One region of the Solibacillus sp. FSL W8-0372 genome, then DNA from elsewhere that is predicted to be linked to it. Evidence: predicted binding sites of a transcription regulator. Region 1 holds the regulator's gene; the other holds the start of a gene.
The links. The regulator LexA, encoded in region 1, represses DNA repair genes until DNA is damaged. The targets are predictions, from matches to a motif close to CGAACATATGTTCG.
Positions count from the first base shown of each region.

Region 1 (5,695 bases):
AAGCTAATTTCCATGCTGCAACAGATTCATTTGCATCTGCCGGGCGAATAACCGAAAGATTTGGCATTGCACGCAATGATGCTAAATGCTCGACAGGCTCATGAGTAGGGCCATCTTCCCCTACTGCAATAGAATCGTGTGTAAATACATACGTTACAGGCAAGCCCATTAATGCTGATAAACGAATTGCAGGACGAACATAGTCAGAGAATACGAAGAATGTACCGCCAAATACGTTTAATCCTCCGTGTAATGCCATACCGTTAATTGCAGCACCCATTGCAAATTCACGTACACCAAACCAAATATTACGACCTTCTGGGGTATCAGCGAAGAAATCTCCAGCGCCTTTAATCGTTGTTTTGTTTGAACCTGCCAAGTCTGCAGAACCACCAAAGAATGAAGGAGTAGTTTTTGCAATGGCATTGATTGCATCACCAGAAGATGAACGCGTAGCTACAGCAGTGCCAGCTTCGTACACTGGTAATTCAGAAGCAAAGTTTTCCGGTAAATTGTTTTCCATTGCATTTACAAATTGTGTAGCTAGCTCCGGATATTCATTTTTGTAGCTTTCGAACAGTTCATTCCAAGAAGCTTCCGCTTGTACACCCTGTATTTCGCTTGCCGCTTTAAATGTTTCGTACACTTCATTTGGTACGAAGAATGACTCATGTTCCCAAGCATATGCAGCTTTCGTTAAAGCAACTTCATCAAATCCAAGTGGCGCACCATGGCAATCCGCTTTACCTGATTTATTTGGAGAACCAAAACCGATGACAGTCTTAACTTCGATAATTGTTGGTCCGCCAGTATTTTGTTTTGCTTTTTCAATCGCTGTATTAATTTCAACAAGATCAGTGCCATCTTGAACTTTTAAATAATTCCAACCATAAGATTCAAAACGCTTTTGGATGTTTTCTGAGAATGACTTTTCCAGATCACCATCAAGTGAAATATCATTTGAATCATATAGCACAATCAACTTATCCAATTTCAAGTGTCCTGCAAGTGAAATCGCTTCTGCAGCAACACCTTCCATTAAATCACCATCGCCACATAGCGCAAATGTATAGTGGTCTACAATATCTAAACCTGGCTTATTGTATGTTGCAGCTAGATGACGCTCAGCCATTGCCATACCTACTGACATCGCAATACCTTGCCCTAATGGACCTGTAGTTGCTTCAACACCTACTGTATGACCATATTCCGGATGTCCTGGAGTTTTAGAATTCCACTGGCGGAAATTTTTTATCTCTTCCATCTCTAAACCATATCCACCTAAGTGCAATAAACTATATAAAAGCATTGAGCCATGTCCAGCCGATAATACAAAGCGGTCACGATTGTACCAATTTGGATTTTGTGGGTTATGACGTAATTGCTTCGTCCATAAAGTATAAGCCATTGGAGCTGCACCCATTGGTAAACCTGGGTGACCTGAGTTTGCCTTCTCTATTGCATCGATTGATAATGTACGGATTGCGCTAATTGCTAACTGATCCATCTGTTGTGTCATTGTGTGACATCCTTTCTCGTACGATAATTCTACATCCTATAGTTTAGACAAATTCCCCTAAGAAAACAATCTTTTCTAATTGAGTTTATTAAAATATGTCATACTTTATAAGAAATGTGTCATATTATTAAACATTCTAATTTAGAAAGTTTTTTTGCGATTTTATTTGTTTTAATTTTTCTGGCGTTACATCATTGCCTTCTTCATCAATCACTTTCATATGTTCTATCGTATCGCGCATAGTCGAACGGAATGTGTCTAAATATTCCTTGCGGAGTGCTGTACGTTCCTTTGCTAATTCTTCCGTTAACTTTCCTTCTTTTGCTAATTTAGAAAGCTCATTAATACGAGCCAATTTTTCTTTTGATAACATTTCAATCTCACCTTTCTACATACCAATAATACAAAGGTATAAAAAAAAGACTGGAAGGGCAAGTAAAAACGCTTTGAAAGTAACTACTCTTACAGCGTAAAAACATTGAAATAATAAGGTTTGAGCTAAAAACATGACATAACTTTACTATGTAATGCATTAAACTTAAGTTTATAATCACTAATTTATTCCTCATCACTATAAAAAAGCGCTTTTTCTGATGCGTGAAAAATCGGTATCCGATCCGGGTACGCTTTCCATGGGAATGACCTAAGTCTGTCGTCTTAGACGTTGGTTCTCCTGCGATTACTCGTCGCAAAATAAATTTCCCTGTTCCCATTGGAGTCGGACCCTTCCCTTCAACCAATTTTAAATAGAGTCAATTTTTTTCATACATGTTATGCTCACTACAGAGCTTTTCTACTTAAGTCCTAGTCGCCTCATCTAAAATAAATGCAAATTTTTCGGTATTGTCATCTGCTTCAATAATAATGCCAAATACAGTAACGGCATCATTATTAACTTCAACATCAGTAAGCTTGTTAGTCATCCTTTCAAAAACCTTAGAATTCATTTTAATTTTTTTTACGTGCTTACCTTGTGAATTTAAATAGTCCAGATCTTTACGAATTTGTTCTAATAATACGTCCAAAATATCACCTCCTAAAACTTTAATACCTTCTGATTCATATCATTCCACAAACTAAATAAATCATAATAAAAAGCCACGCTCAAATGAACGTGACTCTTCTGTAATACTTTAGTTAATTTTTATAATTGCTATAGAATTCCTGTAATTGTGTTGCGATATTCTTAAGGACAATTTTAATCTTCAAAATGCTCCATATATTCAATATATCGTCTATGTACTGTTGCTTTACTTATGGGTATACCCAAGCCTGATATGGTAGTGGCTATTTCAGCAAACGTTAAGCCTTTTTGACGGAGCTGAACAATTTCTTCAACTGGTACATCCTTTCGTTCGCGACCTTCAATATTCCCACGGTTTTTTAAATTATTTTGGGGTTGATACCCATTTTCTACTGCTCGACGCATTCCACGACGAATTTTAGCATTGTGCATACGACGCTGATACTCTTCAACTACAGCCAATATTTCAAGCAGCATCGTATCCATCTCATTTAATACTACAGGACCAGCATCATTCAATGTATAAACAGTCGCTTCGTATTTTTGTAATAGATGGAGAACTGCCATTCTTGCATTCCCTCGTCCTAAACGTGTTTCATCCTGTACAAATAACGATTTGATTTTATTTTCCCTCATATAATCGAGCATATCCAGTAATCCATCACGTTCCACGTCATAGCCGCTATGTTGATCCGTAAAAATCTCTACTTCTTTAAAACCGAATGCGCCTGCATATTTCGTAAGTTCCTCTTTCTGACGCAGCAACGATGTTTCTTGCGCACTTTTTTCGGTACTGACACGGCAATAAATAACTGCTTTAGTTTTTGTCATTATTATCTCTCGCTACCTTAATTGTCGACACATCGGATGATTCATTCAACTGAACAATATATTGGGCTTCCTTTTCAACTGGTACAACCAATATTTGTCCTGAAACAACTTTTCCATCTCGTAGACCATTTTCTTTTTTCACTTTGTTTATCCAATCATGCGTTGCCATTTTACCACGATAATGGTCTGCAAGCGACCATAAAGTATCTCCTTGTTCGATAGATACTTGTTCGTATAATTCTATATTATCGTCTTTATGGAATATTAATACCAATAATAGAATAGAAAACATGAGAAACATTGATGTGAAGCTGTTTAATTTAATTTTTTTCATAATAAATACCCCTCTTTTCGAATATACGTTCGGAATGTTTGTTCCCATAATAATACGAACATATGTTTTTGTCAACCGTTTTTTCGAACTTATGTTTGCATTCGTGTTCGCATACTGCTATACTTACACTAAGAAAAATAGCATGATAAAGAGGTGAGTTAGTTGACACAAAAAATTTCCAAGCGACAAGAAGCTATTCTAACTTTTATAAAAGAGGAAGTTCGTTCAAAAGGCTATCCGCCTTCAGTTCGTGAAATTGGAGAGGCAGTAGGTTTAGCTTCTAGTTCAACTGTCCACGGGCATTTAGCTCGATTAGAAAGTAAAGGGCTTATACGTCGCGACCCTACTAAACCGCGTGCCATTGAAATTTTAGATCAAGAAGAGCTATCAATAGCTAAGCAAGGTGTAATTCACGTACCATTAATCGGTAAAGTTACAGCTGGTTTACCTATTTCAGCTATTGAAGATATCCAAGAATATTTCCCGCTGCCCGATGCATATGGATCATCAGAAGATGAGTTATTTATGCTTGAAATAATGGGTGAATCAATGATTGAAGCAGGCATATTAAATGGGGATTACGTTATCGTCAAGAAAACTTCTACTGCAAGCAATGGAGAAATTGTTGTTGCAATGACCGAAGAAGATGAGGCGACTGTGAAGCGTTTCTACAAAGAAAAAACTCATTTCCGTCTACAACCTGAAAACAGTTCAATGGAGCCGATTATTGTTAATCAAGTATCAATTTTAGGTAAAGTAGTAGGGCTATATCGAAATATTCATTAATTAAAAGCTTGCCATTCTAATAGAATCGGCAAGCTTTTTCTTTTTCAAACAAAAAACCCAGCCGAAATCGACTGGGTCCTCCTTTATTTTTTACATGCATTTATAAAACTACTAAATAAACGTTGTGCATAAATATCACCGTTTGGTGCCAACTCTTCAGGGTGCCACTGTACAGCCACACAATATGGATGGGATTCGTGCTCTATTCCCTCAATTATACCGTCTTTTGCAACAGCCGATGTGATCAGACCTTTCCCTAATTTCCCTACTGACTGGTGATGGAAAGTATTCACACGAAATGATTCTTCTCCAAAAATAGCTTTAAACTTTGGTGTTTTCACATCAACAGTGTGGGCTAATTCTCCGCGCTTGGATGGTTGCTTATGTTGGACTATATTTTCCACCTGTGATGGAATATCCTGAATAATCGTACCTCCAAAGGCTACATTCATAATCTGCTGTCCTCGGCAAATACCTAGAATGGGCATTTGTCTTTTAAATGCTTCATTCATTAATAAAAGATCACTGTCATCACGCTTTCGTACTACACTCCCGATATTACGATGCGGCTCTTCATTAAATAATAACGGATCGATATCCGCACCACCAATTAATACAATACCATCAACAATATCCAATAAAGCCTCAACATTTCCTTTCGTCGCATTCGGAATACAAATCGGAATTCCCCCTGCTTGTTCAATTGATGTTAAATAGACATTATTAATATCCATTTTCTTGTCAAAGTCATACATCGTTAATCCAATAATCGGCTTCATTTTCTATCCCCTTAAAGTTAAAAAATAATTCAAATATTTTAAATTATACTATTATATCGCCTTAAATGACTACTAAAATTTACAAATAAAGGGGCTGCTAAATGCAGACCCTGTTTGACTAAACAATTTCAAGTTGTTTTATAAAATATTCCTTAATTTCTTTCCAATTATGGACGCTTGTATATCCTTCTTCTGCCCGATTGTATGGCATTGAATACAATAGTCCTGTTCCTTTAAATGCCGCAAGTTGTCTTGGACTGTCGTCAATTAAATAATCGGTATGTATAACTGCTTTATTTCCGCAAAATACAATATTTTGTGTTTTAATGAATGGAAAATGCTTGATTAGCCAATCATATTTGGCTGTGAATGATCCCGGTACATCCATTGCAGCAGTAGCTATAAAGATTTCATAATGCTCC
Region 1 covers NZ_CP150204.1:2,477,660-2,483,354, forward strand. Annotated here, with positions in the region: gene tkt (transketolase) at 1-1,519, opposite strand, end outside; gene MKY13_RS12625 (DUF896 domain-containing protein) at 1,656-1,892, opposite strand; gene MKY13_RS12630 (lactate dehydrogenase) at 2,317-2,544, opposite strand; gene MKY13_RS12635 (recombinase family protein) at 2,718-3,374, opposite strand; gene MKY13_RS12640 (LysM peptidoglycan-binding domain-containing protein) at 3,361-3,708, opposite strand; gene lexA (transcriptional repressor LexA) at 3,871-4,494, shown strand; gene MKY13_RS12650 (gamma-glutamyl-gamma-aminobutyrate hydrolase family protein) at 4,578-5,273, opposite strand; gene MKY13_RS12655 (5'-3'-deoxyribonucleotidase) at 5,392-5,695, opposite strand, start outside.

Region 2 (5,695 bases), 710 kb from region 1:
GAACGTTTAATTTGCCCGTCTCTCGTAGCTGTAAACACATAAACATTCGGCTGCTCGAATGTCTCTATTCCAATTACCTCGATAATTTCTTCATTGGAGTCAATTGGTACAATACTTGAAATATGCTGACCTAGATCTTTCCAACGAATATCAGGCAATTCATGCACCGGTTGGTAAATATAGTGCCCTTTACTCGTAAACAGCAATAGATGATGCTGTGTATTTAAATTCGCTTCGTATATTAAGTAATCGGAATCCTTCATCGCGAAATCCTTCCCATTGGAAGCACTATGCGAACGAAGACTTGTCCGTTTAACATAACCATCTTTGGTAACAGTTACGACAACTTCCTCACTTGGCACCAATACATCGCGAGTCACTTTAATCTCTTCGATTTCTGCTTCGATCGTTGATAGGCGCGGTGATGGGAAACGCTTCTTAATATCGTTTAGTTCCGTCTTAATGACCCGAATTAATTTTTTTTCATCGCCCAAAATTGCTGATAATTTTACGATAAGGGCACTTAATTCTTCTTGCTCAGTTTGTAATTGTGTAATATCTGTATTTGTTAGACGGTAAAGTTGAAGGCTTACGATGGCTTCTGCTTGTTCTTCAGAAAAATCGAATTTAGCGATAATATTATTTTTTGCATCACGCTTATCTTTTGACGCACGGATTGTTTCTATCACTTCGTCTAAAATCGATAATGCTTTCATAAGTCCTTCGACAATATGTAATCGATCTTCTGCACGCGTAAGATCATATTGTGATCGGCGACGTACAATTTCCTTTTGGTGATCGATATAGGCATCCAGCATAAGGGGCAATGTCATCATCATCGGACGGCGATTATGAATAGCAATCATATTAAAGTTATAAGACACTTGTAAATCCGTTGATTTTAATAAAAAGTTTAAAATACCTTGTGCCTGTACATCTTTTTTTAATTCCACGACGATGCGCATTCCATCACGGTCAGATTCATCACGAATTTCCGAAATACCATCTAAACGACGGTCATTCACACGCAATTCATCCATTTTACGAATCATATTTGCTTTATTCACTTCGTATGGAATTTCCGAAATAATAATTTGCTCTTTATTCCCTTTTAACTGCTCGATTTCTGTGCGGGAACGAACTATAATTTTCCCTTTTCCTGTTTCATATGCCTTTTTGATGCCATCGACACCTTGTATAATGCCACCTGTCGGGAAATCAGGTCCTTTAATAACTGTCATCAGTTCATCGACTGTACAGTTTTGATTGTCTAAACGCATTAACACAGCATCAAGGGCTTCTTGTAAGTTATGTGGAGGGATGTCTGTCGCATAACCGGCAGATATCCCGGTAGCGCCATTTACCAACAGATTCGGAAAGCGTGATGGTAAAACAGTTGGTTCCATATCCTGATCATCAAAGTTTGGTACGAATTCAACCGTATTTTTATTGATATCACGCAATAGCTCTGCAGCAATGGCCGATAGACGTGCTTCTGTATAACGCATCGCAGCCGGCGGGTCTCCGTCGACCGACCCGTTGTTACCGTGCATTTCAATTAACATGTGACGGCTTTTCCAATCTTGACTCATTCGGACCATCGCATCATACACAGAAGTATCTCCGTGCGGATGGTAGTTACCGATTACATTTCCGACCGTTTTTGCCGATTTACGGAATGGTTTGTCAAAAGTATTACCTTCATGGAACATCGCATATAATATACGGCGTTGTACTGGTTTTAAACCATCGCGTGTGTCCGGCAATGCACGGTCTTGAATAATATATTTTGAATAGCGACCAAAACGGTCACCCATTACTTCTTCTAATGGTAAGTCCTGAAATTTTTCAACAAAACTCATTTGTCTTTTGCCTCCTCATGCTGGATGAATTCATTTTCTAAAATGCTTGCATCCTCTTCCATGCCGAAGTTGACGTTTGATTCAATCCATTTACGACGGGGTTCTACTTTATCACCCATTAATGTAGTAATACGACGTTCCGCACGTGCACCATCTTCAATTTTTACACGAATTAATGTACGTGTTTCCGGATTCATCGTTGTATCCCAAAGCTGGTCAGCATTCATCTCACCTAATCCTTTATAGCGTTGGATAACGTAGCCTTTACCAATTTTCTGCGTAGCGGCACTAAGCTCCTGCTCTGTCCAGGCATATACAAGTTCCTGCTTCTTCCCGGAACCTTTCGACACTTTATACAATGGTGGTAATGCTATGTAGACTTTACCAGCTTCGATTAAAGGACGCATATAGCGATAGAAAAATGTAAGTAAAAGTACTTGAATATGTGCGCCATCTGTATCGGCATCCGTCATAATGACTACTTTATCGTAGCAGGCATCTTCCACATTGAAATCCGCGCCGACACCCGCACCAATTGTATGGATAATCGTAGCGATTTCCTCGTTTTTCATAATGTCCTGCAGCTTAGCCTTTTCGGTATTGATAACTTTACCACGTAAAGGCAAAATAGCTTGGAATGTACGATCCCGACCTTGTTTCGCAGAACCGCCGGCAGAATCACCCTCTACTAAATACAGCTCGTTTCTTGCTGCATTTTTCGATTGTGCAGGTGTTAACTTACCTGATAGCAATGTACTCGACTTTTTCTTTTTCCCGTTTCTTGCGTCATCACGTGCTTTACGGGCTGCTTCACGAACTTGGTGTGCACGAATCGCCTTTCGAACTAAAGATGCCGAAAGCTCTGCATTTTCCTCCAGTACATACAATAACTTTTCAGAAACCACTGTATCAACGACATAACGCGCCTCGGATGTACCGAGTTTGCCTTTCGTCTGACCTTCAAACTGGAGCAAATTCTCTGGAATACGTACTGAAACAATCGCAGTTAAACCTTCGCGAATGTCAACGCCCTCCAAGTTTTTATCTTTTTCTTTTAATAGACCAATTTTTCTTGCATATTCATTAAACACCCGTGTTAAAGCAGACTTCGCACCTGTTTCATGTGTTCCACCATCTCGAGTACGAACATTGTTTACGAATGAAAGAATCGTTTCGGAATAGCCGTCATTAAATTGCAGGGCAAATTCCACTTCAATTTCCTGAAGTATACCTTCCACATATTTAACAGGATGCAGAACATCTTTTTCTTCATTTAAGTAAGCAACAAATGCTTCAATACCATTTTCATAGAAGAACACTTCATGTTGTCCTTCAACACGCTCATCGATCAATTCTATTTTTAAACCTTTTAATAAAAATGCTGATTCTCGCAGGCGCTCTGCCAGCGTGTCGTAATTATACTTTGTAGCTGAGAAAATCGATGAATCAGGCAGGAAGTGCACTAATGTACCTGTTTCCTTTGTATTTCCAATCATATCAAGTGATGTTGCCGGTTTACCGCCCTGTTCGAAGCGTTGACGATAGATTTGCCCGTCACGGTAAATTGTCACTTCTAAAAATGTGGACAACGCATTTACGACTGATGAACCTACACCATGTAAACCACCACTCGTTTTATAGCCGCCTTGTCCAAATTTACCACCTGCATGGAGTACTGTAAAAATAATTTCCGGAGTTGGCTTACCCATTTTATGCATACCTGTAGGCATACCACGACCATGGTCTCGTACGCTAATACTATTATCTTCATGAATCTTCACGATGATATGATTACCAAATCCAGCAAGCGCTTCATCCACTGCGTTATCTACAATTTCATACACTAAGTGGTGAAGACCTCGACTATCTGTAGAACCAATATACATCCCTGGTCTTTTACGTACGGCTTCTAAACCTTCTAATACTTGAATGGCATCTTCATTATAAGACATGCCTGATTGATTTTTAACCAAATGCAATCCCCTCCAAAAAATACAAACAAACGTTCTATTTACTACCTAATCGTACTTTCAAATATGCATGATGTCAATGTTTGAGCGTACTTTTTTAGGCTTTGCAAAGACTAATTGTATCATCAAAAACCGACGTTTAAAAGCCTATCCTTTAATAGTTGATGTACAAATGTAACTTTTTTCCTGTTTACTTCATAAAATTGCGAAAAAATAATACCTCTTTCCTTCTATTAAAAAACATTGTAGAATATTCATAACATACTATTAGTACCAACTAATAATTCTGATATTTGAAAGGAGCACAACTTCTTGATCAACGCTTTAATAATTATTTGTGCTTATTTAATCGGTTCCATCCCATCTGCATTATGGATAGGGAAAATTTTTTATAAAACAGATATCCGTAAGCAAGGCAGCGGAAATTTAGGCACTACGAATACATTTAGAGTTCTAGGTAAAAAACCTGGAATTGCTGTCCTACTAATTGATATTTTTAAAGGAACAGCAGCCGTTTTGTTGCCACTGTTAGCTGTTTTCAGTGATAGCACTGTTCATCCGCTTATTCTTGGTATCGTTGCAGCTGCGGGGCATATGTTCCCGATATTCGCTAGCTTCCGCGGCGGTAAGGCCGTAGCTACAAGTGCAGGTATCATTTTAGGCTATAATTTGCCATTATTCATTGTTTTACTTATTGTATTTATTATTTCATTAAAGACAACAAAAATGGTGAGCTTAACGTCAATGATTGCTTCTACAGTGGCGATCATCTATGTAACGATTAATTGGATTGTTACAGGTGAATATGCCCTCTTTATTTTAGTAGCAATTTTAGCTTCCTTTATCTTTTATCGTCACCGAGAGAATATTATACGCATTAAAAACGGAACTGAACCAAAAATTAAAGGTTTTTAACATCCAGGCTGAAGGGTTATACTTTCAGCCTTTTTTGGTTCATTTAAGCAGGCGCGGGCTTTGTAAGTTTTTTTCATTTCCTGCATAATGACTATAGAGGTGAATTGTATGGAAATTAAATTAACAGAAAAAGCAGTCGAATGGTTTAAAGAAGAAATGGAAATAGAACATGGGGACTATATTCGCTTTTACGCACGCTATGGCGGCTCATCTCCCTTTCATGAAGGCTTTTCGTTAGGAATGACACGTGAGGAGCCACATGAAATAGGGATAGAAACTGTTATAGAGAATGTACACTTCTTTATTGAAAAGTCAGATGAATGGTTTTTTAATCACCACAATCTAATTGTAGACGTCGACGAGTCAATGGACGAGTTACGCTATTCCTATGAAAAATAGCCTTAAAAAGTAATAATATTTTAAATATATTGTAAATCCGTTTTTCACCCTTGTAATCGCTATAATGTGTAAAGATGATATTGACTACAAGAAGAGGGATTACAATTGAACGTGAAACAAGGATTTTATTGGCGCTGCCTATTTTTTATCGCAGGTATTATCGTTTTATCATTAGGTGTTGCCTTAACGATTAAAGGACAAACAATTGGAGTAGGTTCATGGGACGTGCTCCATATAGGACTTTATAAAAATCTCGGATTAACAATCGGGACTTGGTCCATCATTATCGGGTTACTTATTTTAGCGATTGACTCGATGTTATCTAAAAGATTACCGAAAATAGGTACTTATTTAGATATGTTTTTAACAGGTATTTTTATTGATATCTTTTTGTATGTGCTACCTCATGCTCACAACCTTTTGGAACAAACTTTATCGTTTGTCGTGGGAATTGTATTACTAGGTATCGGTTGTGGCATGTATATGGTAGCTAACCTCGGTGTCGGACCACGCGATACATTAATGCTATTATTAGTCCGTCGTTTAGGC
Region 2 covers NZ_CP150204.1:1,765,761-1,771,455, reverse strand. Annotated here, with positions in the region: gene parC (DNA topoisomerase IV subunit A) at 1-1,862, opposite strand, end outside; gene parE (DNA topoisomerase IV subunit B) at 1,859-3,835, opposite strand; gene plsY (glycerol-3-phosphate 1-O-acyltransferase PlsY) at 4,145-4,747, shown strand; gene MKY13_RS08685 (HesB/YadR/YfhF family protein) at 4,856-5,146, shown strand; gene MKY13_RS08680 (YitT family protein) at 5,258-5,695, shown strand, end outside.
Region 2: the regulator LexA is predicted to act here: its motif matches at 3,858-3,871, upstream of parE (DNA topoisomerase IV subunit B).